DNA from 3 places in the Pectobacterium sp. PL64 genome. Region 2 is predicted to be linked to each of the others. Evidence: predicted binding sites of a transcription regulator. Region 2 holds the regulator's gene; each other region holds the start of a gene.
What was found. Region 2 encodes sigma-54, which starts transcription at its own class of promoters, with help from an activator protein. Its sites were predicted from a motif close to GTTGGCACANNTTTCGCTNT; they were not measured.

Region 1 (10,308 bases), 600 kb from region 2:
TGGCACGACAGCGCATTAGTGCGTATCCCCAAAGACGGCTCGAAAGCGCTGATGATGGACGATCGCAAAACCAGCTGTTTCGTGATTAAGTTCGGTAAACCGAGCGAAATCCTCACGCAGGAGCTGTGGGAAAAGTACGGTAAATTAACCTTTGCCAGCTCGGCTAACCCGTCTGGCAAAGGCAATCGGGGCGAGGTGGAGGGGATCGGTGAACGGATCAGTGCCTTTGCCGATCTGATTATCGAAGCCGACGATTACGTGAAATCTATCCAGCCGAATAAATCCCATGACACACGCTACGAGCAAGGCGTGATGGTGTCGATGGTGGATACAGACGGTCAACTGATACCGGAACAGAAAGGGAGACGGAGCGTATATCCGTGCCCGGCGCTGATACGCAAGGGGTTGGATGTGGACAAGGTGATGTCGCTACTGTCTGATACCTTCACCACCTGGGACTATCGCCACGGCGAGTATTATTAACGCGTAACAGCGGCATAACCTGCCGCTGAAATATCCCTTCCCACATGGCACGCTATGCGGCAATCTCCTATGCTCGTTTTCTGTCCTTGCGTTCTCATCACGGAAGCCGTTTATGCCATCCCACTCGCCGTCGGATTTCACGCAGCTCGCCAAAACCCATCTCAGCGCCATCAATACACGCTGGGCTAGCCTGATTGAACAGATTGGCGACTGTCGCCATCAGACCACGCCGCATAGGGAACCCTATGAGGCACTGATGCGTGCGGTTGCCTATCAGCAGCTAACGACGCGTGCTGGGGATGCGATGGTCGCGAAGCTCCTGCGGGTACATGGCGATGTCTTTCCCACCCCGGAACAAATACTGGCCTGCTCCACCGACACGCTGCGGCAGTGCGGTTTTTCCGCCCGCAAAGCGGATACACTGCATGGCATCGCCCAAGGTGCGCTGACTGGTCTGGTGCCCAGCCTCGAACAGGCCGCAGAGAGGGATGATGACACGCTCATTCAGCAGTTGACGTCGCTCAAGGGGATCGGGCGCTGGACGGTCGAAATGTTTTTGATTTATTCGCTGGAACGCACCGATATCATGCCGCTCGACGATCTCGGTATTCGGCAGGGGTTACGCTATGTTTATGATTTGCAGGACATGCCGAAACCGCGCGAGTTACAGGCACTCAGCCTGCACTGTCAGCCTTATCGCACGGTGGCATCCTGGTATTTATGGCGAGCGCTTGAGCTACCGGCATATCAGAGCTTTAAGCTGACACACCGGTAACGCGCAGCATTACCGCAGGTGGATTAGCGCAGACGAGAGCTGGTCGATACCTGCTGAACGTGACGACGGCGGTTCACTATGCGCTCCCGCAGCGTATCGTAGGCCCAGTTATACACCACGGTGTACGGCAGGAAGAACAGGAAGAAGCCAATTTCCAACATTAGCGCCTGCCACAGCGTGACGTTCAGCATCCACGCCGCCAGCGGCAAACCAATCAGGATAAAACCGCCTTCAAACCCCAGCGCGTGAGCGATACGAACCGGCAGACGACGCTTAACGCGATCCGCTGGCCACAGGCGATCGAATATCGTGTTGTAGATCATATTCCAGATCATCGCGACGCTGGCCAGCATGATAGTCAGCGCCCCCATATCGAAAACGGACTTATTCATCAACCAGGCTGCCGTTGGTGCACAGATCATCGTAGCAATCAGCTCAAAGCCCACCGCATGGTACACACGCTCACGTAAGGTTTTACTGGTTTTGTTCTGCATAGCACATTCACTTTTATTTATTGCGAGTTACTGGTCAATTTTCGCCATGACCATGGATGGCATCGTATTACGCCCTTATTTTCATCGCATAAGGTGGTAGAGTACAGTTAGATTCCATCGATAAAAACGATATACTCGTCATACTTCAAGTTGCATGTGCGTTGGCAATACTCGGCTCATCACTGAGCCTCGCCCTGAAGGGCCGCCGCAAGCGGCGTTCAAATCGGCTAAGACGATTTGTCCTCGCTCACCCCAGTCACTTACTGAAGTAAGCTCCTGGGGATTCACTGCGTCGCCGCCTTCCTGAAACTCGAATTATTTAGGGTATAGATAGAAATGCGATATTCACCGGAATCCCTGTTGGCTTTTGTGACCGCCGTTGATGCGGGCTCATTTTCCGCCGCCGCACGGCGCTTGCATAAAAGCCAGTCCACCATCAGCGCGGCCATCGCCAATCTGGAAGCCGATCTGGGGCTGACGCTGTTTGATCGATCCGGTCACCAGCCGGTGCTCACACTGGCGGGCAGAAAAGTGCTTTCCCACGTACAGGCGATTTTATCTGCCAGCGAAGATCTGGATGGGCTGGCGATCCGTCTGGCCGACCATATCGAACCCCGTCTGACGTTTGTGCTGTCCGATATCTGGCAAGCGCCTCACTACGAACTCGTGCTTCAGCGTTTCGCCCAGCATTTTCCTGATATTGAGTTTGAATGCCTGATTGCGGAAGGTGATGACGTGATCGATCTGCTGCAAATGAACCGCGCGCATGTCGGGCTATTGCGCGCCCAGACGGATTACCCGCCCGATATTGCCGCCGCGCGTTTGCAGATTAAGACCGACATGGCCATCTTCGTGTCGGCAGCGCACCCGCTCGCAACGGAAAAAACCGTGACGCGCAGCCAACTGGCGACCGTCCGCCAGCTCTATCTCAATACCTATAAACGCAGCGATCGACTACAACCGGAAGGGATCGTCTGGTCTGCGCCGTCCTACCTGATGCTACTGGAAATGGCGCAGCAGGGGCACGGCTGGAGCATTCTGCCACGCTGGCTGGTGGCGCAATACGACCAGCAGAAACTGGTGGAGCTGCCTGTCGCAGGCTGGCCGCAGTGGATTGACGTGGACGTTGTCTGGTCCAAGCCCCATCCGCCTGGCCCAGCAGGACTGTGGATGATCGACAATCTCCTTGCCCAACAAGAGACTACACAGCCATAACTCCGTCACGGCATTGGTAAAATCACATCCGTCATCACCTCTGCCACCGCACCGTGACTTTAGTGATCGGCCTGTTTTTTCATGAAACGATAAAAAGCCAATAACGGTTTATTTATATCGCCAACGAATAACATTAAGGATTAAATGGTTATTGTTTTTAATTTCACCATTTACTTTACTTAATTAAGACAATTAAAAGAGGAATATTTTCACGTTAAATCGCGTGCCCTTTCCCGTGGCGTCCGCACACAGGAAACCTATGCTGTGCCACCGTTCCACACGTCTGCTACGGGGAAAAAATAACGCGCACATCATTATTATTGTGATGTACCAAAGTAGTACTTCCCGACAAAAAACCATACTATTATGGTGATTACTACTTTTGTATTCGAGACATCCCTGTAGTGCTGCAGTAATACGCCTTAATAATAAGATGCTGAATCCTATAAGGTGAAAATTTACTAATTGATGCAATTGCAAGTGAGAAAAAAATGTCGAATAAACCCTTCTATTACCAAGATCCGTTTCCACTCAGTAAAGATGACACCGAATATCGCCTGTTGAGCAGCGACTTTGTCTCTGTCGCACAATTTGAAGGTCAGGACATCCTGAAGATCGAGCCAGCCGCGTTGACCCTTCTGGCTCAGCAAGCCTTCCACGATGCTTCTTTCATGCTCCGCCCCGCTCACCAGCAGCAAGTTGCCGATATTCTTAGCGACCCGGAAGCCAGCGAAAACGATAAATACGTTGCCCTGCAATTCCTGCGCAACTCAGAAATTTCCGCCAAGGGCATTCTGCCGACCTGTCAGGATACCGGTACGGCGATCATCGTCGGTAAAAAAGGCCAGAACGTCTGGACTGGTGGTAATGATGCCGAAGCGCTGTCTAAGGGCGTGTACAACACGTTTGTTGAAGACAACCTGCGTTACTCACAGAACGCCGCGCTGGATATGTATAAAGAGGTTAACACTGGCACCAACCTGCCCGCGCAGATTGACCTCTACAGTACCGAAGGCGAAGACTATAAATTCCTGTTCGTCACCAAAGGCGGCGGTTCTGCCAACAAGACTTATCTGTATCAGGAAACCAAAGCGCTGCTGACGCCGGGTAAACTGAAAAGTTTCCTGATTGAGAAAATGCGCTCGCTGGGCACCGCAGCCTGCCCGCCGTACCATATCGCGTTTGTCATTGGCGGCACCTCGGCAGAAACCACGCTGAAAACCGTTAAGCTGGCGTCAACCAAGTACTACGACGAACTGCCGACCGAAGGCAACGAGCACGGTCAGGCGTTTCGTGATGTCGCGCTGGAACAGGAAATTCTGGAAGCCGCGCGCGATCTGGGTCTGGGTGCACAGTTTGGCGGGAAATATTTTGCGCACGACGTGCGGATTATCCGCCTGCCGCGCCACGGTGCCTCTTGCCCAGTCGGTATGGGCGTGTCCTGTTCCGCTGACCGTAACATCAAAGGCAAGATCAACCGTAAAGGTGTCTGGCTGGAGCAGTTAGAGCAGAATCCGGGCAAATACATTCCTGAACATCTGCGTGAAACGGGCGAAGGCGATGCGGTTAAAATCGATCTGAACCGTCCGATGGCCGAGATCCTGAAAACGCTGTCGCAGTATCCGGTATCCACCCGTCTTTCCCTGACTGGCACCATCATCGTGGGTCGTGACATTGCTCACGCCAAGCTGAAAGAGCGTCTGGATAACGGCGAAGGCCTGCCGCAGTACATCAAAGATCACCCGATTTACTACGCGGGCCCGGCGAAAACGCCAGAAGGCTACCCGTCCGGTTCGTTAGGCCCAACCACCGCTGGCCGTATGGATTCCTACGTCGATTTACTGCAAGCCAACGGTGGCAGCATGATCATGCTGGCAAAAGGCAACCGCAGCCAGCAGGTGACCGACGCATGCCATAAACACGGCGGCTTCTACCTCGGCAGCATCGGCGGCCCGGCCGCGATTCTGGCGCAGAACAGCATCAAGAGCCTGACCTGCGTGGAATACCCGGAGCTGGGAATGGAAGCGATCTGGAAAATCGAAGTCGAAGATTTCCCAGCCTTTATTCTGGTCGATGATAAAGGCAACGACTTCTTCCAGGTGATTCAGAGCGCTAAATGCGTGAAATGCGGTTAACTCAGTTCTGTAGTCATTAGAGGTTAGGCAATATTTCGTGTGCCAACGCCCCTATTGTCGGGGCGCTTTCAGACCGTTGACAAACCTATTTGCCGAATGAAAACGGGAGTAACGGAATAGAAGAGTAAAGCGTTTGCGCCATGGACAAAAACGTCAGGAACGTTTTTGAACGTCGCTAGCGACGGCCCTGAAAGGGTGAATCTCAGGGATGAGATTCATATCTGCGCAAGCCGAGCTTACATGGACGTACTTGCAGCGTCTTTACGATCTATCCGTTACTCCCGCTCTACGGACTTTGTCAGCAACCTCAACGCCCCGATTTTCGGGGCGTTTTTTATTTGATGCCTAACCGCTTTGCCAGACGGTGCAGGTTGCCGCTGTCCATTTCCAGTTCTCTTGCGCAGGATGACCAGTTGCCCTCATGGCGCGCCAGCGTTTGTTGGATGATCCGCCGCTGATAGTCGTCCGTTGCCTCCCGCAGGCCGCCGCTGATGAAATACGCGGGTGCAGTGTCGATAGCGCTCGACGCCCCTGCGGCAGCATGAACGGACTGAGAGGGAAGTTCGAGATTGAAATGTTCAGGGCCTAACAGCACCTCGCCTGATTCCTGCCCTGCTCTCGCCAGCACGGTCGCGCGATAAATAGCGTGTTCCAGCTCGCGCACATTCCCCGGCCAGTCGTACTGTTCCAGTAGTGCGCCCGCGTCGGCCGTTAACGCCAGACGCGCCAGCCCCAATTGTACGCGGCTGCGCTCGCAGAAGAATCCCGCCAGCAGCGCCACATCCTGACTGCGCTCACGCAGCGGTGGTACAGACAGAGGGAACACGCTCAGACGGTGGAACAAGTCAGCACGGAAAGCGCCATCCAGCACCGCCTGCCGCAGATCGCGGTTGGTGGCCGCCAGCACGCGCACGTTCACTTTCAGGCTGCTGTCATCACCCACGCGCTGGAGATCGCCATACTGCAATACGCGCAGCAGCTTCGCCTGTAGCGTCAGCGACAGTTCGCCAATCTCATCCAGAAACAGCGTGCCGTTATCCGCCATTTCAAACTTGCCGGTTCGATGGTGGATTGCTCCGGTAAACGCGCCCTTCACATGACCAAACAGCTCGCTCTCCGCGACCGACTCCGGCAGCGCGGCACAGTTCAGGTACACCAGAGGATGACTTGCCCGGCTGGAACCGCGATGAATCGCCCGCGCCACCAGCTCTTTACCGACGCCGGTTTCCCCCATAATCAGCACGTTCAGGTCGGAACCTGCGACGATATCGACCTCTTTCTTCAGCCGCTGCATCGGTTCTGACAGTCCGACCATTTCCTCGACACTTTCCGCCGCCGGACTTTCAGCCCGCACTGGTGCGGGTAACTGCCGCTCAAGACGCTCCATCAGCAGCGCGTTACTCAGTGCCGCCGCCGCCATTGCCCCCACCAGCCGCAGTTCTTCATCGCTGAAATGGTCGAACTGACAGGGATCCATGCCGTCCACGGTCAGCGCCCCGATCAGGTTCTGATTGGCAAACAGCGGTAAGCCGACGCAGGCATGCACCTTAAGATCCTCCTGACTGGGAATCAGACCGTCATAGGGATCGGGAAGCTGACTGTCCGCCGGAAAGCGCACCACGTCACCCGCGCGGGCAATCGCCTCCAGACGCGGATGATCGGACAGACGAAAACGTCTCCCCAGCACGTCCGGCGCCAGACCGTCGATCGCCAACGGACGGAACAGCTGATTCTCGTAACGCAGCAGCGCCGAGGCATCACAGCGCAGCAGTTGGCGCAGGCTGTTGATTAAGCGCTGGAAGCGATCCTGATTCGATAGCCCCATTTGCAGCTCGATAGCAATGCGGGCAAGGGCGTTAATAGAGAGCGTCATAGTGTGTCCTAATGACAGAACCTGTGTCATTAAGACAATAGATAAAGCATGTCATTTTGACAACCACTATTTATTAAAACGTTATAAATCAATTAATTAAAAATTGGCACGCTTCCTGCAATCTCTACAGCATATTCCCGACTATGACTACTGAGGTTTCAGAACATGACAATTCACGTTAAGAACAATATCCACTGGGTTGGACAACGCGACTGGGAAGTCCGTGATTTTCACGGCACCGAATACAAAACGCTGCAAGGCAGTAGCTACAACAGCTACCTGATCCGCGAAGAGAAAACCGTGCTGATCGATACCGTCGATCACAAATTCAGTCGTGAGTTTGTGCAGAATCTGATGGCGGAAGTGGATCTGAACACGATTGACTACATAGTGATCAACCACGCCGAAGAGGATCACGCCGGGGCGCTGACAGAACTGATGGCGCGTATTCCCAACACGCCGATTTACTGTACCCACAACGCGATCGATTCCATTACCGGACACCACCATCACCCAGAGTGGAATTTCCACACAGTCAAAACTGGCGACACGCTGGATATCGGCAACGGCAAACAGCTGATCTTTATCGAAACGCCAATGCTGCACTGGCCGGACAGTATGATGACCTACATGACCGAAGATGCCGTGCTGTTTAGTAACGATGCGTTCGGCCAGCACTATTGCGATGAGCACCTGTTTAATGACGAAGTCGATCAGACCGAACTGTTCGAGCAGTGCCAACGCTATTTCGCCAATATTCTGACGCCGTTCAGCCGCTTAGTCACCGCAAAGATCCACGAAGTGCTGGGCTTCAACCTGCCGCTGTCGATGGTTGCGACCTCACATGGCGTGGTATGGCGTGACGATCCTGCCCAGATCATCCACCTGTATCTGAAGTGGGCGGACAGCTATCAGGAAGATCGCATCACGCTGTTTTACGACACCATGTCCAATAACACTCGCATGATGGCCGACGCCATTGCGCAAGGCATCAACGATGTCGATCCCGGCGTAGCGGTAAAAATTTATAACGTCGCCCGTCACGACAAGAACGAAATCCTGACGCAGGTGTTCCGCTCGAAAGGCGTGCTAGTCGGTTCATCCACCATGAATAACGTGATGATGCCGAAGGTCGCCGCCATGCTGGAAGAGATCACCGGCCTGCGTTTCCAAAACAAGAAAGCCTCGGCGTTCGGCAGCTACGGCTGGAACGGCGGTGCGGTAGACCGCGTTCAAACCCGCCTGATGGATGCCGGTTTTGAAACCACGCTAGCGCTGAAAACCAAATGGCGTCCCGATGGTTCCGCGCTGGAAATTTGTCGTGAACACGGTCGTGAAATCGCCCGTCAGTGGGCATTACATCCGCTGGATGACACGCCAGCCCGTCGCGTCATCTCGCCCGTAAAACAGACCGCCGCGGCACCGCAAGCCACCACCGCCCCGCAGAATGTGAGCGCCCCAGCCGAGAGCGCCTGCGGATGCAATGAAGTCGCAGCACCACAGTCAACCGCACAGCCAGCGGTACAGTCAGAAAACGGTTGTATGGTGTGCAGCGTCTGCCAGTGGATCTACGATCCTGCACTCGGCGAACCGATGCAGGATGTCACCCCTGGCACCATGTGGTCGGACGTACCAGACAGCTTCCTCTGCCCGGAATGTGGGCTGGGCAAAGACGTTTTCAATCCGATTCGCTAAGGAGAGGATGATGAAAGACATCGTGATTATTGGCGCGGGCTTTGCCGCCCGCCAGCTCATCCGACAGCTGCGCAAGCTGGATGCGCACTGCCCTATCCGCCTGATTACTGCCGACAGCGGCGATGAGTACAACAAGCCGGATCTAAGCCATGTGATGAGCCTGCAACAGCACGCCGACGATCTGACCAAGATGTCGGCAACCGCGTTTGCTGAAGAGAACCGCATTGCGCTGCTGGCCAATACGCGCGTCACCGCCATTGACCGCCAGGCGCAACAGGTCATCTGCGGCACGGATCGTTATGATTACCATAAGCTGGTGTTCGCAACGGGTGCCAGCGCAATGGTGCCGCCGCTTCCGGGACGCGAACATATGCTGACGCTCAATAGTCAGCAGGAATATCGCACCCACGAAAATCGGCTCTGGCAGGCTGAACGCGTACTGGTGCTCGGTGCTGGACTCATTGGTACTGAGCTGGCGATGGATTTGGGTCGCGCCGGAAAACGGGTCACGCTGGTTGACTGCGCCAGCAGCATTCTGCCCGCGCTGATGCCGCCCGAAGTCAGCGCGCGCCTACAATTTACGCTGACGCAGCAGGGTGTTTCACTGCTGTTGAACACGACCCTGCAACAGCTGGAGAAAACCGAAACCGGCATACAGGCCACATTTACCGATGGTCGTTCTGTCGAGGTGGACGAAGTCCTCTCCGCTATCGGTTTGCAGGCCAACACGCAGTTGGCGAAAACAGCGGGGTTAACGGTGCAGAAAGGTATTCAGACCAATGCGCAGTTGCAGACCACGGATCCACTGATTTATGCGTTGGGCGACTGCGCGGAGATTGGCGGTAAGCTCCTGCCCTTCCTGCAGCCGATTCAGCTCAGCGCGATTACACTGGCGAAAAACCTGCTGGGCACCAACGAGATGCTAACGCTGCCGCCGATGCTGGTAAAAATCAAGACGCCGCTGTTTCCCTTACAGATGGCAGGCGATACCACCGGCGGTGATTTACACTGGCAGCAGGAATGGAACGAACAGGGGATGGTAGCAAAAGCGCTGGATAGTCAACAGGTGCTACGCGCCTTTGTGGTCGGCGGGGAGCGGATGAAAGAGGCATTTCCGCTGCTGCGACAGCTTTCCACGGTGAGTTAAACCATGGCCTGAGACAGCAAAATAAATAATGTATTTAAAATACATATTTTCTGGTCAGCCTGCATGCGGATTAATAGAATACGGCTATCGCTTTTAGAATTTACAGACCGAGGTAAAGATGCAAGATCTCATTTGTTATAAGAAGATGCCACAGTGGAACAGCCAGACGCTGCCTGCCGCATTTCAGGAAAAGCACAACACGCAGGAAGGCACCTGGGCAAAATTGACCGTGTTGAAAGGGGAAATGACCTTCTCCATGCTGACCGAAGACGGCGATACGCTGGAGACATTCCAGTTCTCCGAACAGAACCAGCCGCCGTTTGTTGAGCCACAGGCGTGGCACCGCATCGTCTCGTTTTCTGACAATCTCGAATGTCAGCTCAGCTTTTTCTGCTCGGCAGAAGATTTCTACCATAAAAAATACGGTCTGACGCGTACCCATTCCGAAGTGATCAACGCGGTGCAGCACATCAAGCCGGGCAAAACGCTGG
Region 2 (10,308 bases):
TCGTGCTCGTTGCGGGGATGATGATGGTGAGCTTTCTTCCACTCATTATGGCAGAACAATGACGATAACTACTCAGGTTGCAGAGCAGCGTAAAGCGCTGGAGCTCGCGGTTGCTCAGGCGCTGGAACTGGCGCGTGCCGGTTCTGATGCGGCAGAAGTCGCGGTGTCAAAAACGACGGGCATTAGCGTCAGTACCCGTTATGGTGATGTTGAAAATGTTGAATTCAACAGCGATGGCGCGTTGGGCATTACGGTTTATCACCAACAGCGTAAAGGCAGCGCATCGTCTACCGATCTCAGCCCGGATGCGATAGCCCGTACCGTACAGGCCGCGCTGGATATTGCTCGTTATACCTCTGTCGATCCTTTTGCTGGCCCGGCGGATCGCGATCTTCTGGCGTTCGACGCGCCGGATCTGGATCTGTTCCACCCAACCGAGCTGGATGCGGATCGCGGCATTGAATTAGCCGCTCGCGCAGAGCAGGCCGCCTTACAGGCTGATAAGCGTATTACCAACACCGAAGGCGGCAGCTTTAACAGCCACTACGGCGTTAAGGTATTCGGCAATAGCCACGGTCTGCTGAAAAGTTACTGCTCTAGCCGCCACTCCATGTCCAGCTGTGTGATTGCCGAAGTAAATGGCGATATGGAGCGGGACTATGCCTACACCGTCGGCCGTGCGCTGGATGACTTGCGCAGCCCGGAATGGGTCGGTGAAGAGTGCGCACGCCGCACGTTATCCCGTCTGTCCCCGCGTAAACTGCCGACCATGCAGGCACCGGTGATGTTTTCTGCGGAAGTGGCGACGGGTCTGTTTGGCCATTTGGTTGGCGCCATCAGCGGCGGCAGCGTTTATCGTAAATCCACTTTCCTGCTGGATAAGCTGGGTCAGCAGATTTTGCCGGAGTGGCTGACGATTGAGGAACAGCCGCATCTGCTGAGAGGGCTGGCCTCTACACCGTTCGACAGCGAAGGCGTGCGGACGCAGGCGCGTGACATTGTGAAGGCGGGCGTGTTGCAGACCTGGCTCATGACAAGCTACTCCGCGCGTAAGTTGGGAATGCAGAGCACCGGCCATGCGGGTGGCATCCATAACTGGCGGATTGCCGGACAGGGTCTGGATTTCAACGGTATGTTGAAACAGATGGGCAAAGGCCTGCTGGTGACCGAACTGATGGGGCAGGGTGTGAGCGGTGTGACGGGGGATTATTCCCGTGGTGCATCCGGCTTCTGGGTCGAAAACGGCGAAATTCAGTATCCGGTCAGCGAGATTACCATCGCGGGTAACCTGAAAGACATGCTGCGTAATATTGTGACGGTGGGGAACGATATCGAAACCCGCAGCAATATCCAGTGTGGTTCCGTGTTGCTGCCAGAGATGAAGATCGCAGGGGAATAAGCCTGCTCTTTGTGAATAACCGTCGCCGTCGGCAGTGTCCGACGGCTGTTACTCTATGTCGATATTGGCATCGTACCTTGCTGGTTTAGCGGTGGTACTCGCCTGCGGCTTCTGGCTGATAGAGTAGTTCTAGTACTTCAATTCGCGTTTCTTCACCGTTTGGCAACTGCCAGGTGATCGAATTTCCCACATGCATTCCCAATAGTGCCGCGCCCAGCGGAGCCATCACCGACAGCGGTTCCTGACTGTCCTTCACCGCGGCCGGATAAACCAGCGTGCGGATGTGCTCTTCGTTGGTATTCAGATCGCGGAAACGCACCCGACTATTCATGGTGACGACATGTGAGGGAATTGATGCCGAAGGCAGAATGTCCGCCCGATCCAGCTCCTCATTCAACGCCTGTGCGATATCGCTGTCCGCAAAGGCGGGCTGCTCCAATAACATATCCAGACGTTCTGCATCCAATTCACTGATTGTCAGGTTAGGTTTCGTCATACTCCTCTCCAGTTGGTATTTTCAGATGATATAAAAATAACCCCCCGCACCCAAAGGAGCAGGGGGTATAAGAAAATATTATGATTTATAGAGGTAGATAGTAGGAGGTTCGGGGAGGAAAGTGAAGCGATCCTTGTCACGAAGGCTGGCAGATACCCGTCATACAAGGAAATCGCTAGTCTTCGTCGAACCCGGCTTCGAATAGCCCGATGACGGCGGCAAGCGCCTGTTCTTCATCTGGGCCCGTCGCTTCTACCTCGATGAGCCGCCCTTTCGCCGAGTCCAGCATTAGCATAGCAATCACGCTGCTGGCTTCGGCTTCGGTGCCGCTGTCATTACGCAGAATCACTTCTGCATCAAAGCTCTGCACCAGCTCGAACAGCTTCATGGCTGGGCGAGCGTGCATGCCCAGCTTGTTTTTGATTTCAACCGTTTGCCGGACTGTCATAGGTTACCTGATTGTACTGGTTTGCCGACGATTACGAGGGTTTACGTTTTTCCAGCGTACGGTGGCGCGACTGCACGTTCTTACCGCGTGAGCGGAAGTAGTCTGCCAGCTGTTCGGCGACGTAGACGGAACGGTGTTTACCGCCGGTACAGCCAATGGCGACAGTCAGGTAGCTGCGGTTATTGGTTTCCAGCATCGGCAGCCACAGTTCCAGATAGCTGCGGGTCTGGTAGATGAAGTTGTGAACTTCGGTGTGCCGGTCGAGGAAGGATGCAACGGGCTTATCCAGACCGGTCATCGGGCGCAGTTTCGGATCCCAATGCGGGTTCGGTAGGAAGCGCACGTCAAAGACGTAATCCGCATCGATAGGGATACCGTGTTTGAAGCCGAACGATTCGAACACCATCGTGAGCTCGCGTTCTCGCTTGCCGAGCAGTCGGGTACGCAGCATTTCGGCCAGTTCATGTACCGACATCTCTGAGGTGTCGATAATCAGGTCGGCGCGTGAACGCAGCGGCTCCAGCAGGTCGCTTTCTTCATCAATGGCGCTTTCCAGTGACAAATTCTTGCTGGAGAGCGGGTGAAGGCGACGGGTGTCGCTGTAGCGACGAATCAGCGTATTGCGATCGGCATCCAGAAACAGCAGTTGAGGCGAGAAGCTGGGCGGCAGTTGCTCCATGGCATGCTCGAAGATCTCTGGTGATTCCGGCATATTGCGCACGTCAATGCTGACTGCTGCGGAAATGTTACGTGCCGCAAGCGTATTAGCCAGTTCTGGCAGTAGAACCACTGGCAGGTTATCTACGCAGTAGAACCCCATATCTTCCAGTGCGCGCAGGGCGACAGATTTTCCTGAACCTGAGCGACCACTGACAATCATCAGCACCATCTGACGACTCCCCTCTGGCAATGTGATGGCGAATTTTCATTGCCACTGTTTTTATAAAGTGATGTATAGCTAAAAAAATGACGGCTTAGCGCATGGATTGCAAGCATTCTCTGAATCCACGGCGAATCGCCCGTCATCGTGAACATAACAACCATCCGGCTTAACCGGCTTCCGTCATAATCTGGTACAGCTCTTCATCGCTTTGCGCCGCACGCAGGCGTCGGCAAACCGTTTTATCTGCCAGCCGCTTGGCAACAAGCGACAGGGTATGCAAATGGGTTTTACATTGTTCCGCTGGAACCAGCAAGGCAAAAAGCAGATCAACGGCCTGATTATCAATGGCATTGAAAGCGATCGGTTGCTCTAACTGGATGAAAACACCGATGGCACCCAGCGCATTATCGTCTTCCAGCTTACCGTGAGGAATGGCAATGCCGCCGCCGATTCCCGTGCTGCCCATCCGCTCCCGGGTCAGGATGGCATCAAAGATAATCTGCGAAGGAATGTTAAGCTGCCTGGCGGCCAGCTCACTGATAATTTCCAATGCCCGTTTCTTACTCTGGCAGTGGACGGTGCTTCGGGTGCACTCAGGACGTAATACGGTGCTGAGCTGCAATACGGGATCGTGGTTCATTTTATTTTCACTTAACGACGCTTTCACTTCTGGTGATCCCGACCCACCCGATGGATGGGCCGAGTTTGTCCTTTGCCAAGCGGCAAAGGAGAAAATTAGTGCTGCTTGAGTTTATCTTTATGCTTATTGAGCTGTCTCGCCAGCTTATCAATCAATAAATCTATCGCGGCGTACATATCTGCCGCCTCTGAGGTTGCATGCAGCTCGCCGCCATTAACGTGGAGCGTGGCCTCGGCAATTTGCTGAACTTTTTCCACTCTCAATACCACATTGACCTGATTAATCCGGTCAAAATACTGCTCTAATTTGGCAAACTTGCCATTCACAAAATCACGCAGTGGTTCGGTGATATCGATGTGGTGTCCGGTAATGTTGAGCTGCATAGTGTCTTCCTTCTCTGTTGAGATCAAACCAGTTGTTTACGCTGATTCGATGGTGGGATAGATAAAGACTCTCGGTATTTTGCCACGGTTCGACGCGCCACGATGATGCCCTGATCGGAGAGCAGTGCCGTAAGCTTGCTATCGCTCAGTGGCTTCACGGGGTTTTCCGCTGCAATAAGCTTCTTCACCAACGCGCGGATTGCCGTTGACGAGGCTTCTCCGCCGCTATCGGTATTAACGTGGCTGGAGAAGAAATATTTTAGCTCAAAAATGCCGCGTGGGCTGTGCAGGAACTTCTGTGTCGTCACGCGTGAGATGGTGGATTCATGCATATCCACCGCTTGAGCGATGTCTGCCAGTACCATGGGCTTCATGAATTCTTCGCCCTGCTCGAAGAAATCCTGCTGCTGCTCGACGATACAGCGGGTGACCTTCAGCAGCGTGTCATTGCGACTTTCCAGGCTTTTGATGAGCCAGCGCGCCTCTTGCAGATTGCTGCGGATAAACTGCCCGTCGCTGTCGTTGCGCGCGCTGTTACCCAGCGCGGCATACTGCTGGTTAATCTGCAACCGGGGAACGCTGTCGGTGTTCAGTTCGACGGCCCAGATCCCTTGAACTTTACGTACCAGCACGTCGGGAATCACGTATTCGGATTCACCGGTGTTGATCGATTGTCCCGGACGGGGATCGAGCGATTGGATCAGCGCCAGCGCTTCTTTCAGCACGTCTTCTTTCAGGCGCGTGATGCGGATCAGGCTGCGGAAATCGTGATTGGCTAACAGATCAAGATGATCGCTGACGATCAGACGCGCTTCGGCCAAGCGTGGCGTGTCGTCGACAAACTGGGAAAGCTGCACCAGCAGACAATCACGCAGATCGCGAGCGGCGACGCCAACGGGATCGAAGCGCTGCACGCGTTTGAGTACGGCTTCAACTTCTTCCAGCGTCACGTCGTCATCACCAATGCTGTCAAGAATGTCCTGCAGCGGTACGGTCAGGTAGCCGGTGTTGTCCACCGCATCGACGATAGAAGTCGCGATAGCCGCGTCGGTATCGGAAAACGGCGTTAGCTCAACCTGCCACATCAGGTAATCCTGAAGCGTTTGCGTGGTTTCGCCTTGGTAAATCGGCAGTTCTTCATCGCGATAGTCGGTGCCAGTGCCCGACGGCGTGCCTGCGGAGTAGATTTCATCCCAGGTCGCATCGAGCGGCAATTCTTCCGGCATGTCTCTTTGTTCGAGGGCTTCACCGGTATCCAGTGAATCGCTGTCTGCCTTTTCAAATGACTCGATTTCGTCGTGCTGATCCGTTTGTTCGAGCAACGGATTGCTTTCCAGCGCCAGTTGAATTTCCTGTTGCAATTCAAGCGTGGACAGTTGCAACAGGCGGATCGCCTGTTGGAGCTGTGGAGTCATGGCCAGTTGCTGGCTAAGCCTGAGTTGCAAACCTTGCTTCATAAATCGCGCTAACGTCCCATAAGTACTGCAAAGATAAAATATTACCCTATCAGAGTCGGAAGCCTTCGCCCAGATAGACGCGTTTCACCTGTTCATCGGCCAGAATGTCGGTCGGTGAACCGTGGGCGATCAGGTTGCCCTGACTCACGATGTAGGCTCGTTCACAGACATCAAGCGTTTCGCGGACGTTATGATCGGTAATCAACACGCCAAGCCCGCTGTCACGCAGATGCTCAATGATTTTTTTAATATCCAGTACGGAGATCGGGTCTACGCCCGCAAACGGTTCATCCAGCAGGATGAACTTCGGATTCGCTGCCAACGCACGCGCAATCTCTACGCGGCGTCTTTCTCCACCGGACAGCGATTGTCCCAGACTATCGCGCAAATGAATAATATGGAATTCTTCCATTAGTTCATTGGCACGATCTTCCTGCTGTTCGGTCGTCAGATCTTTACGGATCTGTAACACTGCCATCAGATTGTCATACACGCTTAAGCGACGGAAGATAGAGGCTTCCTGCGGCAGATAGCCGATACCGCGCAGCGCACGTTCGTGCAAAGGAAGCAGGCTGATGTCGTCATCGTCAATGACGATTCGTCCTTCATCACGCGGAACAATACCCACGACCATGTAGAACGTTGTTGTTTTGCCAGCACCGTTCGGCCCAAGCAGGCCGACGATTTCACCGGAATTCACGGTGAGACTGACGTTTTCCACGACCTTACGGCCTTTGTACGCCTTGGCTAGATTTTCTGCGGTTAATGTTGCCATAACTTATTCAGTGACCCGTGGTTGCGGTTGCTGAGAACGAGAAGGCTGGCTCTTGTTCTCTTTCTCCTGAAGCTGAGAAGGGACCAACACCGTCGTCACGCGTTTTCCTTTGTCGCTGGTCGCTTCCATCTGTTGCTGTTTCACCAGATAGGTGATGCGATCGCCTTTGACATTGCTGTCCTGCTGTTCCAGATAGGCATTGCCCGTTAGCACCAGAAAGTCTTTGGCCAGCTCGTAGCGGATTTTCTGCGCGTGACCTTTCACCGGTTTGCCGTTGTCCTGCATCTGGTAGAACGTCACGGGGTTGCCGTAACCTTCCACCACTTCACTGCCTTGCGTGCCTTGTGGACGCGTCACGACGACCTTGTCGGCTTTTACTTCAATCGTGCCTTGCTTCACGACAACATTACCGGTGAACGTCACCGTGTTGCCCTGCATGTCCAGAGATTGCTGTGCTGAATCAATGTGAATAGGTTGATTGCTATCGCCGGTTACGGCAAAAGCGGAAACGCTGACGGCGAACAGCGAGCTGGCGATCAGGGTGTTACGCATCAGATTATTGGTTTTGGATTTCATAAGAGGTTTTTACCTTTTCGATCAACTCGGCCGTTTTGTTACGCAGATTCCCGCGCATTTTCATTCCGCTTGACGTGAAGCTGGCGCCGTACAGGGTGACTTCATCATCGGAAGAGACGTCCTGCGTTACCAGATTCACCTGGGCATTATTCGTTGTGATGCGCTGAAGCTGTGCGTCTTTCGTCAGGCTATTCACCTCAACGTTGCCGTACAGATAGAGCATCTTGTCTTTTGTCAGCTTGGCGCGATCGGCGCGTACTGACCAGGTTGCTGTGCCTTGTTCATTGAACAGCGTGGCAACAGGCTTGGTAAACCAGCTCAACTGCTCGTCGTTGAAATATTCCGCTTTTTCCGAAATCAGTCTGTAGCTCAGCTTACCCGCAGGGCTGTATACCTGCGTGTTCGTCTTTTCGCTGGTATAAACCGGCACGGCGGGGTCGTTCGCATCCGGTGCCGCTACCGTGTCGTCATCCGCAATATTCCAGCCGATGAGGATAAGCACTAACAGGGCCAGAAAAGCGGTGAGCCAACGCTTGGTTTTACTCATATTGACAACCCTTTGGCATGCTCCAGCTTGTCCTGAGAGAACAGAATCAAATCACACAGCTCACGTACTGCGCCACGGCCTCCTGCAATGCGGGTGACATAATCTGCGCGTGGTAACAGCAGCGGGTGGGCGTCTGCCACGGCAACGCTCAGCCCGACTTGCGCCATCACTGGCCAGTCGATCATATCGTCGCCGATATACGCCACCTGATTTGCCGTTACTGACAGTTTATCCAACAGATCGTTGAAGGCCAAAACCTTATCCGATTGCCCCTGATAAAGATGGTTAATGCCCAGCGTCTTACACCGATCTTCCAGCAGTTTTGCTGAACGCCCGGTAATGATGGCAACCTCAATATCGGACGTCAGCAAGCAGCGAATACCATAGCCGTCGCGGACGTTAAAGGCTTTCAGTTCTTCGCCGTGATTACCCATATAAATCAGACCATCTGACATCACGCCGTCAACGTCGCAAATTAACAGGCGAACCTCACGGGCTTTATCCAGTACCTGTTGATCGACAGGCCCATAGCAGGTATCGGTTTGCGCCCTGACTTCACTCATTCACTATTATCCTTTCTTTTTAAACCACGCCAGCCCGCAGCATATCGTGCATATGGACGATCCCGACCAGACGATCGTTTTCTGCCACCAGCACGGAGGTGATGTGGCGCGACTGCATCAGGTTAAGTGCATCCACCGCCAGCGTTTGCGGTGCGACCCGGATGCCGCCCGCGGTCATCACATCAGCAATGCGCGCGCTGTTCAAGTCAATATTCATGTCGAAGATGCGACGCAGGTCACCATCGGTAAAGATGCCCTGAATTTTCATATCCGCCTCGCAGATTACCGTCATACCCAGATTTTTGCGCGTAATTTCCACCAGCGCATCACGCAGCGAGGCATCGTGTGGGACATGGGGAATCTCATCGCCCGAATGCATGATATCGCTGACGCGCAGTAAAAGTTTGCGGCCGAGTGCGCCACCGGGGTGAGAAAGAGCGAAATCTTCGGCAGTAAAGCCGCGCGCCTGTAACAACGCCACGGCCAGCGCGTCGCCCATGACCAGCGTTGCGGTAGTGCTGGTGGTGGGTGCCAGACCGAGCGGGCAGGCTTCCTGCGGGACGTGAACGCACAGGTGAATATCCGCCGCCTTACCCATCGTGCTTTCTGGTGCGCTGGTCATGCAGATCAGGAACACTTTCTGACGTTTCAGCACCGGAATCAGCGACAGAATTTCATGGGATTCGCCGGAGTTGGAAATGGCGATCACGATATCGTGGGGCGTCACCATGCCGAGGTCACCGTGGCTGGCTTCGCCTGGATGAACAAAAAAAGCAGGCGTACCGGTGCTGGCGAAGGTCGCGGCAATCTTACAGCCGATGTGGCCGGATTTGCCCATTCCCATCACCACCACTTTGCCCTGGCAATCGAATATCTTTTTGCAGGCGAGGGTAAAGTTGTCATCAATGTACTGGTCTAATTGCGCAAGCCCATCGCGCTCGATACTCAGTACCTGCTTGCCCGCTTGCTGGAAATCGAAATCTGCTGGTAGTTCATGAGCCTTTTGTCGCGTGTGATCGGCTTGTGGTGCATGATCGGATAGTGCACGGTCAGACTGCTGTTTTAGATGAGCATCTTGTTCAAACTGTGACATACCAATAGTCCTGATTATGATGAAAAACAGAGCGTCTTATGAAAAACAAAACTGCTTATGAAAAGCAAAATAGGGCCGTCAGATAGGCGATAAACGCGCAGCATAATAATGCGCCTGCGCCCTGTCCTATACGGCGTTTTTTGCTGAGGCACAGTGCGGTTAATAACACGCTCGCCGCCAGCATGACCCAATAGTCGCGCTGAAAAGCCAGAGGGTTCAGTGCGCCCGGCGAGAGCAGAGCAGGTACGCCCAGAACAATCGCAATATTAAAAATGTTCGAGCCAATCAGGTTGCCCAGCGCAATATCATCTTCTTTCTTCAGCGTCCCGACGATGGCGGTAGCAAGCTCAGGCAGGCTGGTGCCAATCGCCAATATGGTCAGCCCGATAGTCAACTCACTGACATCGAAGTAGCGTGCAATGACGGTGGCGTTATCCACCACCATACGGGCGGCCATGGGTAAAATAATCATGCCGAGAATCAACCACAGCACGGCGACCATCTGGCTGCTGTCATCCTGTGGGAGCTCCGCCAGCTGTTCGCGTGTCAGGCTATCGCCACCTTCCCGCTGCGCCTGTTGCGCCATGCGAAGTATCAACACCAGGCACAGAATGGCGGCAAAGAGCAGCATTATGCCGTCGGTGCGGCTCAGGTAGCTATCATGCAGTAAAACGCCACACAATAAAGTGACGGACAACATGAGCGGCAATTCCCGGCGCAGGATGGCCGAATGTACCGTCAGCGGCCGAATAAGCGCTGCGCTGCCGAGAATGAGTAAGATATTGGCGATATTAGAGCCGATAACATTACCGACGGCCATATCGTTCTGATCGTTTAAGGCGGCGGTAACGGAAACAATCAGCTCGGGTAGCGAGGTGCCGAAGCCGACAATGGTGATGCCGATGACGAAAGGAGGTAAGCCAAGAGAACGCGCAAGCACGGCGGCGCCATAGACAAGACGATCGGCACCGTAAACCAGTAGTAGCAAACCAACGAACAAGAGTAGTGTTGCAAAAAGCATGCAGCGTCCTTTAATAGGATATAATCA
Region 3 (10,308 bases), 420 kb from region 2:
GCCCTGTTGCGTAACAAGACAAATCCGTCTGAAATTAGACGTCTTTGCTGCCGCGGCTAGCGCGTTTACGATCGTTTTCGGTCAGGTGACGCTTACGAATACGGATCGACTGCGGTGTAACTTCAACCAGTTCGTCGTCATCGATGAACTCCAGCGCTTGTTCCAGAGACATTTTGATCGCCGGAACCAGTGTGGTTGCTTCATCGGTACCCGATGCACGCATGTTGGTCAGTTTCTTACCGGTCAGACAGTTTACTGTCAGATCGTTAGAGCGTGAGTGAATACCGATGATCTGGCCTTCATACACTTCTGCACCGTGTCCGAGGAACAGCTTACCGCGATCCTGCAGGCTGAACAGCGCAAACGCGACAGCTTTACCCTGACCGTTAGAGATCAGTACGCCGTTCTGACGCTGGCCGATTTCACCTGGACGCACGTCATCGTAGTGGCTGAACGTGGAGTACAGCAGACCGGTACCAGACGTCATGGTCATGAATTCGGTACGGAAACCGATCAGACCACGAGCAGGGATCAGGTAATCCAGACGGATACGACCCTTGCCATCTGGAATCATGTCTTTCACATCACCTTTACGCTCACCCATGGCTTGCATGACTGAACCCTGGTGCTGTTCTTCGATGTCCAGCGTTACGTTTTCAAACGGCTCTTGGTTACGACCGTCGATAACGCGGTTGATAACTTTCGGACGTGATACGGCCAGTTCAAAGCCTTCACGACGCATGTTTTCAATCAGAACTGACAGGTGCAATTCACCACGGCCAGAAACGCGGAACGCATCAGCGTCTTCGGTTTCGTCAACGCGCAGGGCAACGTTGTGTACCAGCTCTTTGTTCAGACGCTCCAGAATCTGGCGCGACGTAACATACTTACCTTCTTTACCGCAGAATGGTGAAGTATTGACGTTGAAGAACATGGTAACGGTAGGTTCATCGACGCTCAGTGCTGGCAGCGCTTCGACATTCTGCGGATCGCAGATGGTGTCGGAAATGTTCAGCTCGCCCAGACCGGTGATCGCGATGATATCGCCCGCTTCCGCTTCAGTCGCGTCGATACGCTCCAGACCCAGGTGAGTCAGAACTTTACCGACTTTACCGTTACGGGTTTTGCCTTCGCTATCAACAATAGTGACTTGCTGGTTAGGCTTAACTTTACCGCGCTTGATACGGCCGATACCGATAACGCCAACATAGTTGTTGTAGTCCAGCTGAGAGATCTGCATCTGGAACGGCGCATCCATCTCAACCTGAGGCGGAGAAACGTGATCGACAATCGCCTGATACAGCGGAGTCATATCTTCCGCCATGTCGGTATGGTCGAGACCCGCGATACCATTCAGCGCAGAAGCATAAATGATCGGGAAATCCAGCTGCTCGTCAGTCGCATCCAGGTTCACGAACAGGTCGAATACCTGATCGACAACCCAGTCAGGACGCGCACCAGGACGGTCAACTTTGTTGATAACAACAATTGGTTTCAGACCGTTGGCAAATGCTTTTTTGGTCACGAAACGCGTTTGCGGCATCGGGCCATCCATCGCATCAACAACCAGCAGTACCGAGTCAACCATCGACATTACACGCTCAACCTCGCCGCCGAAGTCGGCGTGTCCCGGGGTATCTACGATGTTAATACGGTAGTCTTTCCAATTAATGGCGGTATTTTTTGCGAGGATGGTAATTCCACGCTCTTTCTCCAAATCGTTGGAGTCCATTACACGCTCGGTTGCTTCGACACGTTCACCGAACGTTCCGGATTGTTGCAACAGCTTGTCAACCAGGGTGGTTTTCCCATGGTCAACGTGCGCAATAATGGCGATGTTACGCAAATTTTCGATCACAGCTTTGCCTCAGGCATTTAGAAATAGCGCGCTATTGTACACGTATTAATCGAGGGACTAAACAAGATCACAAGCATCTATGATAAACAACCTAGAGCTGCCTGCTTTGTGATCCCTTTCACGGTGCAAAAGCGCTACAAGCGAACATGAATGCACCAAATAAGTGCAATAATTCACATATGAAGCACCATTTTGGTGCTTTAGACTATAATGGTGCAGTGGGTTTACGTGAGAAAGCCCCAAGGGGCAACACATTGCACACATTTAAAAAGTTGGCACACTTTTAGCTTTAGTCTACTCACGGCAACAACATCAATCCACAACGATATTCGTTCCACGACGATAAATGACCAATCGGGAGAACCAAGTATGTCCGCAGAACATGTTTTGACGATGCTGAATGAGCACGAAGTGAAGTTTGTTGATTTACGCTTCACTGATACTAAAGGTAAAGAGCAGCACGTCACCATTCCGGCTCATCAAGTCAATGCCGACTTCTTCGAAGAAGGTAAAATGTTTGATGGTTCCTCGATTGGCGGCTGGAAAGGTATTAACGAGTCAGACATGGTTCTGATGCCCGATGCCAGCACCGCAATGATCGATCCGTTCTTCGAAGATTCTACACTGATCATTCGTTGTGACATCCTCGAACCAGGCACGATGCAAGGCTATGACCGCGACCCGCGTTCTATCGCGAAACGTGCGGAAGATTTCCTGCGTTCTTCCGGCATTGCCGATACCGTCCTGTTCGGGCCTGAGCCAGAATTCTTCCTGTTCGATGACATCCGTTTCGGCAGCAGCACTTCCGGTTCCCACGTTGCTATCGACGATGTCGAAGCGTACTGGAACTCCGGTAAAGCATACGAAGGCGGTAACAAAGGTCACCGTCCAGGTCTGAAAGGCGGCTACTTCCCAGTTCCACCAGTCGATTCATCACAGGACATCCGTTCTGCTATGTGTCTGACCATGGAGCAAATGGGTCTGGTTGTTGAAGCTCACCACCACGAAGTGGCTACCGCTGGTCAGAACGAAGTGGCTACCCGCTTCAACACCATGACCAAAAAAGCTGACGAAATTCAGATCTACAAATATGTCGTGCACAACGTGGCTCACGCCTACGGTAAAACCGCGACCTTCATGCCAAAACCAATGTTTGGTGATAACGGTTCTGGTATGCACTGCCACATGTCTCTGTCTAAAGACGGCACTAACCTGTTCGCTGGCGACAAATACGGCGGCCTGTCTGAAATGGCGCTGTTCTACATCGGCGGTGTTATCAAGCACGCTAAAGCTATCAACGCCCTGGCGAACCCGACTACCAACTCCTACAAGCGTCTGGTCCCAGGCTACGAAGCCCCAGTTATGCTGGCTTACTCTGCCCGTAACCGTTCTGCTTCAATCCGTATCCCAGTGGTTGCTAGCCCGAAAGCACGTCGTATCGAAGCGCGCTTCCCGGATCCAGCTGCTAACCCGTACCTGTGCTTCGCTGCACTGCTGATGGCTGGCCTCGACGGCATCATCAACAAAATCCACCCTGGCGATGCAATGGACAAAAACCTGTACGACCTGCCGCCGGAAGAAGAAGCAGAGATTCCAAAAGTTGCAGGTTCTCTGGACGAGGCCCTGGCTGCACTGAACGAAGACCGCGAGTTCCTGACCCGTGGTGGCGTGTTCACCGACGACGCTATCGAAGCGTATATCGAACTGCGTAAATCTGAGATTGACCGCGTTCGCATGACGCCGCACCCAGTTGAGTTCGAACTGTACTACAGCGTCTAATAACGACAGCGTCTAATCTCTACCTCGGCGTGGTTGGGTGTGCTGATACCCGACCATGACCGATAAACAACAGAATACTAAGAAGTTTGTTTTTGTTGCCGTGGAAACGCTTCAGCCCATCTTCGGATGGGCTTTTTTCACCACCGGCATTGGCCGTTGCGACGTAACATCCATCATTCACACTACAATGCACCACGACGGTGCGGGAGTCTGCGTTATGGCAACAGGCACGCTGCCCGATGCTGGGCAGATCCTAAATTCCCTGATAAACAGCATCTTATTGCTGGATAACGATCTGGCGATTCACTATTCAAACCCGGCAGCACAGCAATTACTGGCACAAAGTTCGCGTAAATTATCCGGCACGCCGCTGCCCGATTTGCTGGGATATTTTTCTCTGAATATCGATTTACTGCGTGAAAGTCTGGATTCAGGACAAGGTTTTACGGATAACGAAGTCACCATCGTCGTAGATGGCAAAGCGCACATCATGTCGCTCACCGCTCAGCGGGTACAAAACGATTTTATCCTACTGGAAATGGCGCCGATGGATAACCAGCGCCGCCTCAGTCAGGAACAGCTTCAACATGCACAACAGCAGGCCGCCCGTGATTTGGTCCGGGGTCTGGCGCATGAGATAAAAAATCCGCTTGGCGGATTGCGTGGTGCCGCACAGCTGCTTGCTAAAGCACTGCCCGACCCGGCATTGACGGAATATACCAAAGTCATCATTGAACAGGCGGATCGCCTGCGTAATCTGGTTGATCGCCTGCTGGGGCCACAGCAGCCTGGCCTGCACGTCACCCAAAGCATTCATCAGGTCGCCGAACGCGTTTGCCAGCTTGTCTCACTGGAAAAGCCAGATAACGTGACGCTGGTGAAAGACTATGACCCCAGCCTGCCAGAGCTGACGCACGACCCCGATCAAATTGAACAGGTACTGCTGAATATTACCCGCAACGCGCTACAGGCGCTGGGCGAGGAAGGCGGGACGATTACGATACGTACCCGCACGGCTTTTCAGCTCACACTACACGGTGTGCGTTATCGTCTTGCCGCTCGTATTGATGTGGAAGATGACGGCCCCGGCGTACCTGCTCAACTACAGGACACCCTGTTTTACCCGATGGTGAGCGGACGCGAAGGGGGCACGGGTTTGGGGCTTTCCATCGCCCGCAGTCTTATCGATCAACACTCCGGTAAAATTGAATTTAACAGTTGGCCAGGACACACCGAATTCTCGGTTTACCTGCCCATTCGCCAGTGAGGTTCACAATGCAACGAGGGATAGTCTGGATTGTCGATGACGATAGCTCCATCCGTTGGGTGCTTGAGCGCGCGCTTGCTGGTGCGGGTCTAACCTGCGCAACGTTTGAGAACGGAAATCAGGTACTGCATGCGCTGGCGACACAAACGCCTGACGTTCTGCTGTCCGACATCCGTATGCCAGGGATGGATGGATTAGCGCTTTTACAGCAAATCAAACAGCGCCACCCGATGCTCCCGGTCATCATTATGACGGCACATTCCGATCTGGATGCCGCCGTCAGCGCTTATCAGCAGGGTGCGTTCGACTATTTGCCGAAGCCATTCGATATTGATGAAGCCGTTGCGCTGGTTGAGCGCGCGATCAGCCATTATCTGGAACAGCAGCAGCCAGTACGCAACCAGCCGATCAACGGCCCGACAACGGACATTATCGGCGAAGCCCCCGCGATGCAGGATGTCTTTCGCATCATCGGTCGCCTGTCTCGCTCGTCGATCAGCGTACTGATTAACGGCGAATCGGGAACCGGTAAAGAGCTGGTGGCACATGCCCTGCATCGCCACAGCCCGCGTACCAAAGCCCCTTTTATCGCGCTGAATATGGCGGCCATTCCTAAGGATCTGATCGAATCAGAACTGTTCGGCCATGAAAAAGGCGCGTTTACGGGCGCAAACCAGATTCGTCAGGGCCGCTTTGAGCAAGCCGATGGCGGTACGCTATTTCTGGATGAAATCGGCGATATGCCGCTAGACGTACAAACACGTCTGTTGCGCGTATTGGCAGACGGACAGTTTTATCGCGTCGGTGGCTATGCCGCGGTAAAAGTGGATGTTCGTATTATCGCGGCAACGCACCAAAATCTTGAACAGCGCGTGCAAGAAGGCAAGTTCCGTGAGGATCTGTTCCACCGCCTGAATGTGATCCGCGTCCATCTGCCGCCGCTGCGCGAACGCCGAGAAGATATCCCCCGTCTGGCGCGTTATTTCTTGCAGGCCACCGCCAAAGAACTGGGCGTCGAGCCGAAGAATCTGCATCCAGAAGCGGAAACGGCGCTAACCCGTTTACCGTGGCCCGGCAACGTGCGCCAATTGGAAAATACCTGCCGCTGGTTGACAGTCATGGCCGCCGGTCAGGAAGTGCTTATTCAGGACCTGCCGCCTGAACTGTTCGAGACCACTGCACCGGATTCAACCGTGCATATTCTGCCGGACAGCTGGGCCACGCTGTTAGCACAATGGGCCGACCGCGCGCTGCGTTCCGGTCATCAAAATCTGTTGGCAGAAGCACAGCCGGAAATGGAAAGGACGTTGCTGACAACGGCACTGCGACATACGCAGGGGCATAAACAGGAAGCGGCAAGATTGCTGGGATGGGGCAGAAATACCCTGACGCGTAAATTAAAAGAGCTGGGAATGGAGTAGCAAGATTGCTTTTTTATTGCTCAATTGTTAACAAACAAACGGGTGATAAAAAATACAATCTGGCGCACGAAATTGTCATTAATTTGTACTTTACTTGCCTCGAGTCAGCAGTATGATCGTGTCGCTGATTCGGGAGGAACACCATGCTGGATTCATTGATTTCCGTTGCAACACATGGCGCTGAAATTGGTTCTGCGGCAAGCCATTCGCCGCAGGCTGCTATTGCCGCCGTTTTGTGTGCTGCACTGATTAACTTCTTTAGTTAATCCAATAAGCGTTCGAGAACAGCCAGTCGGTGCAAACATCGACTGGCTGTTTTTTTGACTAAATCACGCGGGAAAATTGCTGTGTTCTGAGCTTGCTACGTAGATAAACGTCAAAGCACATACAGATATTGCGGATCAGTAACCGTCCTTTCGGCGTCACCACCAGCCCGTCCTCCTGACTCTCGACCAGCCCATCGGCCACCAGCGGAGCAAGCAGTGCTAAATCCTGCTCAAAGTAGGTTTTAAAATCGATAGCATATTCCGCCTCAATGGGCGCATAGCTGAGCTGGAAATTACAAATGAGCGTCTTAATCACATCGCGGCGGAGGCAGTCATCACGCGTCAGCTGTAACCCACGCCACAAGCCATTCCCTTGGTCTTTGACCTGCGCATAATACTGCTTCAGCTCTTTCTGGTTCTGAGCATAGCTATCACCGATCATACTAATCGCCGAAACGCCCATCCCAAGCAGATCGCTATCGCCCTGCGTCGTATAGCCCTGGAAATTGCGATGCAGTTTCCCTTCTCGCTGCGCCACCGCCAGTTCATCGTCCGGGCGAGCAAAGTGATCCATACCGATAAACTGATAGCCCGATTGCGTCAGCGACCCAATCGTCTGTTGCAGAATGTCCAGCTTTTGCTCGGCGCTCGGTAAATCCGCTTCTTTAATCTTGCGCTGTGCGGCGAACAGGCTGGGTAAATGCGCATAGTTAAAGACGCTAAGCCGATGCGGGCTTAATTCCGCAACGCGCTGTAGCGTAAAGGCGAAGCTTTCCGGCGTTTGTTTCGGCAGGCCGTAAATCAAATCAATATTGGTTGAGGTGAAGCCCAGCGCTTTTGCCCGTTCAATAAGGGCAAAAATAAAGTCTTCATCCTGCTCGCGATTGACCAGCTTCTGAACGTCTTTATTAAAATCCTGCACGCCCATACTCAGGCGGTTAAACCCTTCAGCACGCAGATGATCGAGGACGTCCAGCTCAATTTCTCGCGGATCGACTTCAAGCGACAGCTCAGCCTGATCGGAAAAAGAGAACAGCTCGCGCAGCAGCGACATTAGTCGGCTGATTTGTACTTTATTCAGATAGGTTGGTGTACCGCCACCCCAATGCAATTGCGTCACCGTTCGTCCGGCGAATAGCGGCGCACGCTGGCGGATTTCCAGCTCCAGCACATCAAGGTATTCATCCGCTTTATGCTGCTGGCGCGTAACCAGCTTATTACAGCCGCAGAAATAGCACAGCCGATGGCAAAAAGGGATGTGGATATACAGCGACAGCGGTCGCTGCGGATAACGGGCAATGGCCTGCTGAAACGCCGGCTCATCGTAAGCTTCACTGAATTCTAACGCTGTGGGATAAGACGTATAACGCGGCCCAGAATAGTTATATTTTTGAATCAGGGCCAGATCCCAGTCAACGGACGGTATCGACATATTCGCTCACTCCTTCCAGTTTTTACTCGGTGGGTTATCCTTCCCCTCCTTCAGATCACCAAAAATGGCGTTCAAAAACGTTTCCTACGTTTTGTTACTCGTCTCATCCTTGAGACTCGCCCTAAGGGCCGTCACGTTGTGACGTTCAAAAACGCTCCCGGCGTTTTTGTCTTGGGCGTAGGCGTCGCACCTGATTCATGCGCCCGTTAAACAGGGCGCGGTGCAACCGATGCTTACGCTTCGACAATAGCCATAGTTTACTGAACAGACAGAGCAGATAAAACGCAACCAGCAATATCAGGAACAGAAACAGCCATTTCATTGATTAGAACGTGTCTTTCGGGTTATTACGTTTCAAAAGCTGCAACATATCTTCCTGCGGCTCTTCTTCGTCATCATCACCCAGCTCAATTCCAAGCTCTTCCATCAGGATGTCGATACGATCCAGCGTTTCATCAACCCATGACTGATCTTTGGCGCTTAGCGTCTCGCCGCTATCCAGACGATCCAACAAGGCATCCAGGCGCGCATCGTTTTCTAACATTTCCAGCTCTTCTTCCAGCGACATTGTCGGCTTCGCAGCAACGACTTTTTCCACAGGTTCAGAAGGCTTCGATTTAGGCTTCGGCTTAGCCACAGCGCTGTCTAACACACCAAGCTGTACCGGCTTTTTGCTGCCGATACGCGGATCGACAGCTTTACGCTGACCAGAACGCTGATCGTTGGACGCTTTTTCCTGAGTTCGGCTGCCCGACGCGTTGCCACGATGCTTTTTATCTTTTTTCCGCTCGCGCGCTTCACGCTCCAGCTCTTCGCGGGTCTTTCTTTTTACTTTGGGTTTCCCTGCCTTATCGGCAGCCCCTTTGACAGGTCGGTTCATAATATTGTTCTCAGGTACACAGATATAAGGGAAGTGCGGCGGAATCTAGCAGAAAGCCCGCGAATAAAAAAGCGTCCACATCAGACAGCTGAGCTTTTCTTTTCGCATCAGTCTGCTGCATTTCACGACAGATAAAGCCGCCTTTATTGTCAGTTACAGGTATAATCCCCAACCAGACAGAGATCCAGATAGAGATAACCATCGTGACCCAGCAATATAACTACCACATGACGCGTTTTATCATCAGCGCCCCGGATATTCGCCATCTGGCAACAGATAGCGGTATTGAAGTGGCCTTTGCTGGGCGCTCTAATGCCGGAAAATCCAGCGCACTGAACACGCTGACCAACCAGAAAAACCTGGCACGAACGAGTAAAACGCCGGGCCGTACTCAGTTGATTAACCTGTTTCAGGTGGTAGACGGCGTGCGTTTGGTTGACCTTCCCGGCTATGGCTATGCCGAAGTGCCGGAGCAAATGAAGATCAAATGGCAACGTGCGCTCGGTGAATACCTGCAAAAGCGTAACAGCCTTAAGGGTCTGGTTGTGCTGATGGATATTCGCCATCCGCTGAAAGATCTCGATCAGCAAATGATTCAGTGGGCTGTTGATGTCCAGCTTCCAGTCTTAGTGCTGCTGACCAAAGCCGATAAGCTGGCTTCAGGCGCGCGTAAGACACAGTTGAACATGGTTCGCGAGGCTGTCTTGCCATTTATGGGTGATATTCAGGTCGAAGCATTTTCGTCACTGAAAAAGCTCGGCGTCGATAAACTACGGCAGAAATTGGATAACTGGTTCAGCACGTTGGAACACGCTGAGGAAGAACAAGAAGCAGAGTAATCCTTTCGCGTGGTGCAGAGTATCATCACTCGCATCACGCCCCCGCTTTCCCGCAATGATCGCCCACCAGAAACGTTCTTTTCACACACGAAACCGTGCTTACATGTTGCTGTCTGCTACACGGCTACCGGCGTTTTGAGGGTAAAAACTCTGGATAAAGCCCATAAAAAACGCCCCGCTCAAAACTGAGCGGGGCGGCTAATATTCAGCCAAATCCGATTACGTGAAGTAAAAGGTCTGAAAGATAGAACATCTTACCTCTGTACCCTACGTCTTTAACTCTACCCTATTTTTTCACGGGAACAAAGGCTTTTTTGTTGTTTACTTTCATAGAAAATGGTTATCGATTACACAAAGTTAAACCAGGTCACACAATACTGTTATTTAATTACAGAAATAGCGCAAGAATCGGCCATTAATGTGCTTCATCCCAGTTCATGCCCGTACCGATGTCTACCTGTAACGGAACATTCAATTGCATACAACCTTCCATTAATGCTTTGATTTTACTAATGGATTCTTCAATAACCGAATCATGAATCTCGAAAACCAATTCATCGTGAACC

Region 1: the regulator sigma-54 is predicted to act here: its motif matches at 7,078-7,097, upstream of norV (anaerobic nitric oxide reductase flavorubredoxin).
Region 3: the regulator sigma-54 is predicted to act here: its motif matches at 2,130-2,149, upstream of glnA (glutamate--ammonia ligase).

The regions. Positions count from the first base shown of each region.
Region 1 is NZ_CP092070.1:377,570-387,877, reverse strand. Features, by position in the region: gene HP572_RS01730 (L-threonylcarbamoyladenylate synthase) at 1-483, shown strand, start outside; gene HP572_RS01725 (DNA-3-methyladenine glycosylase) at 596-1,258, shown strand; gene HP572_RS01720 (multidrug/biocide efflux PACE transporter) at 1,282-1,752, opposite strand; gene HP572_RS01715 (LysR family transcriptional regulator) at 2,089-2,967, shown strand; gene fumA (class I fumarate hydratase FumA) at 3,459-5,102, shown strand; gene norR (nitric oxide reductase transcriptional regulator NorR) at 5,437-6,975, opposite strand; gene norV (anaerobic nitric oxide reductase flavorubredoxin) at 7,141-8,670, shown strand; gene norW (NADH:flavorubredoxin reductase NorW) at 8,681-9,817, shown strand; gene tehB (SAM-dependent methyltransferase TehB) at 9,936-10,308, shown strand, end outside.
Region 2 is NZ_CP092070.1:4,845,735-4,856,042, forward strand. Features, by position in the region: gene pmbA (metalloprotease PmbA) at 59-1,399, shown strand; gene rnk (nucleoside diphosphate kinase regulator) at 1,485-1,895, opposite strand; gene npr (PTS phosphocarrier protein NPr) at 2,071-2,343, opposite strand; gene rapZ (RNase adapter RapZ) at 2,375-3,232, opposite strand; gene ptsN (PTS IIA-like nitrogen regulatory protein PtsN) at 3,393-3,866, opposite strand; gene hpf (ribosome hibernation promoting factor) at 3,962-4,249, opposite strand; gene rpoN (RNA polymerase factor sigma-54) at 4,273-5,706, opposite strand; gene lptB (LPS export ABC transporter ATP-binding protein) at 5,756-6,481, opposite strand; gene lptA (lipopolysaccharide ABC transporter substrate-binding protein LptA) at 6,485-7,057, opposite strand; gene lptC (LPS export ABC transporter periplasmic protein LptC) at 7,038-7,604, opposite strand; gene kdsC (3-deoxy-manno-octulosonate-8-phosphatase KdsC) at 7,601-8,167, opposite strand; gene kdsD (arabinose-5-phosphate isomerase KdsD) at 8,187-9,260, opposite strand; gene HP572_RS21840 (calcium/sodium antiporter) at 9,316-10,281, opposite strand.
Region 3 is NZ_CP092070.1:4,427,408-4,437,715, forward strand. Features, by position in the region: gene typA (ribosome-dependent GTPase TypA) at 35-1,858, opposite strand; gene glnA (glutamate--ammonia ligase) at 2,228-3,637, shown strand; gene glnL (nitrogen regulation protein NR(II)) at 3,855-4,904, shown strand; gene glnG (nitrogen regulation protein NR(I)) at 4,913-6,325, shown strand; gene HP572_RS19930 (YshB family small membrane protein) at 6,469-6,591, shown strand; gene hemN (oxygen-independent coproporphyrinogen III oxidase) at 6,650-8,023, opposite strand; gene HP572_RS19940 (hypothetical protein) at 8,169-8,345, opposite strand; gene yihI (Der GTPase-activating protein YihI) at 8,349-8,903, opposite strand; gene yihA (ribosome biogenesis GTP-binding protein YihA/YsxC) at 9,107-9,742, shown strand; gene polA (DNA polymerase I) at 10,158-10,308, opposite strand, start outside.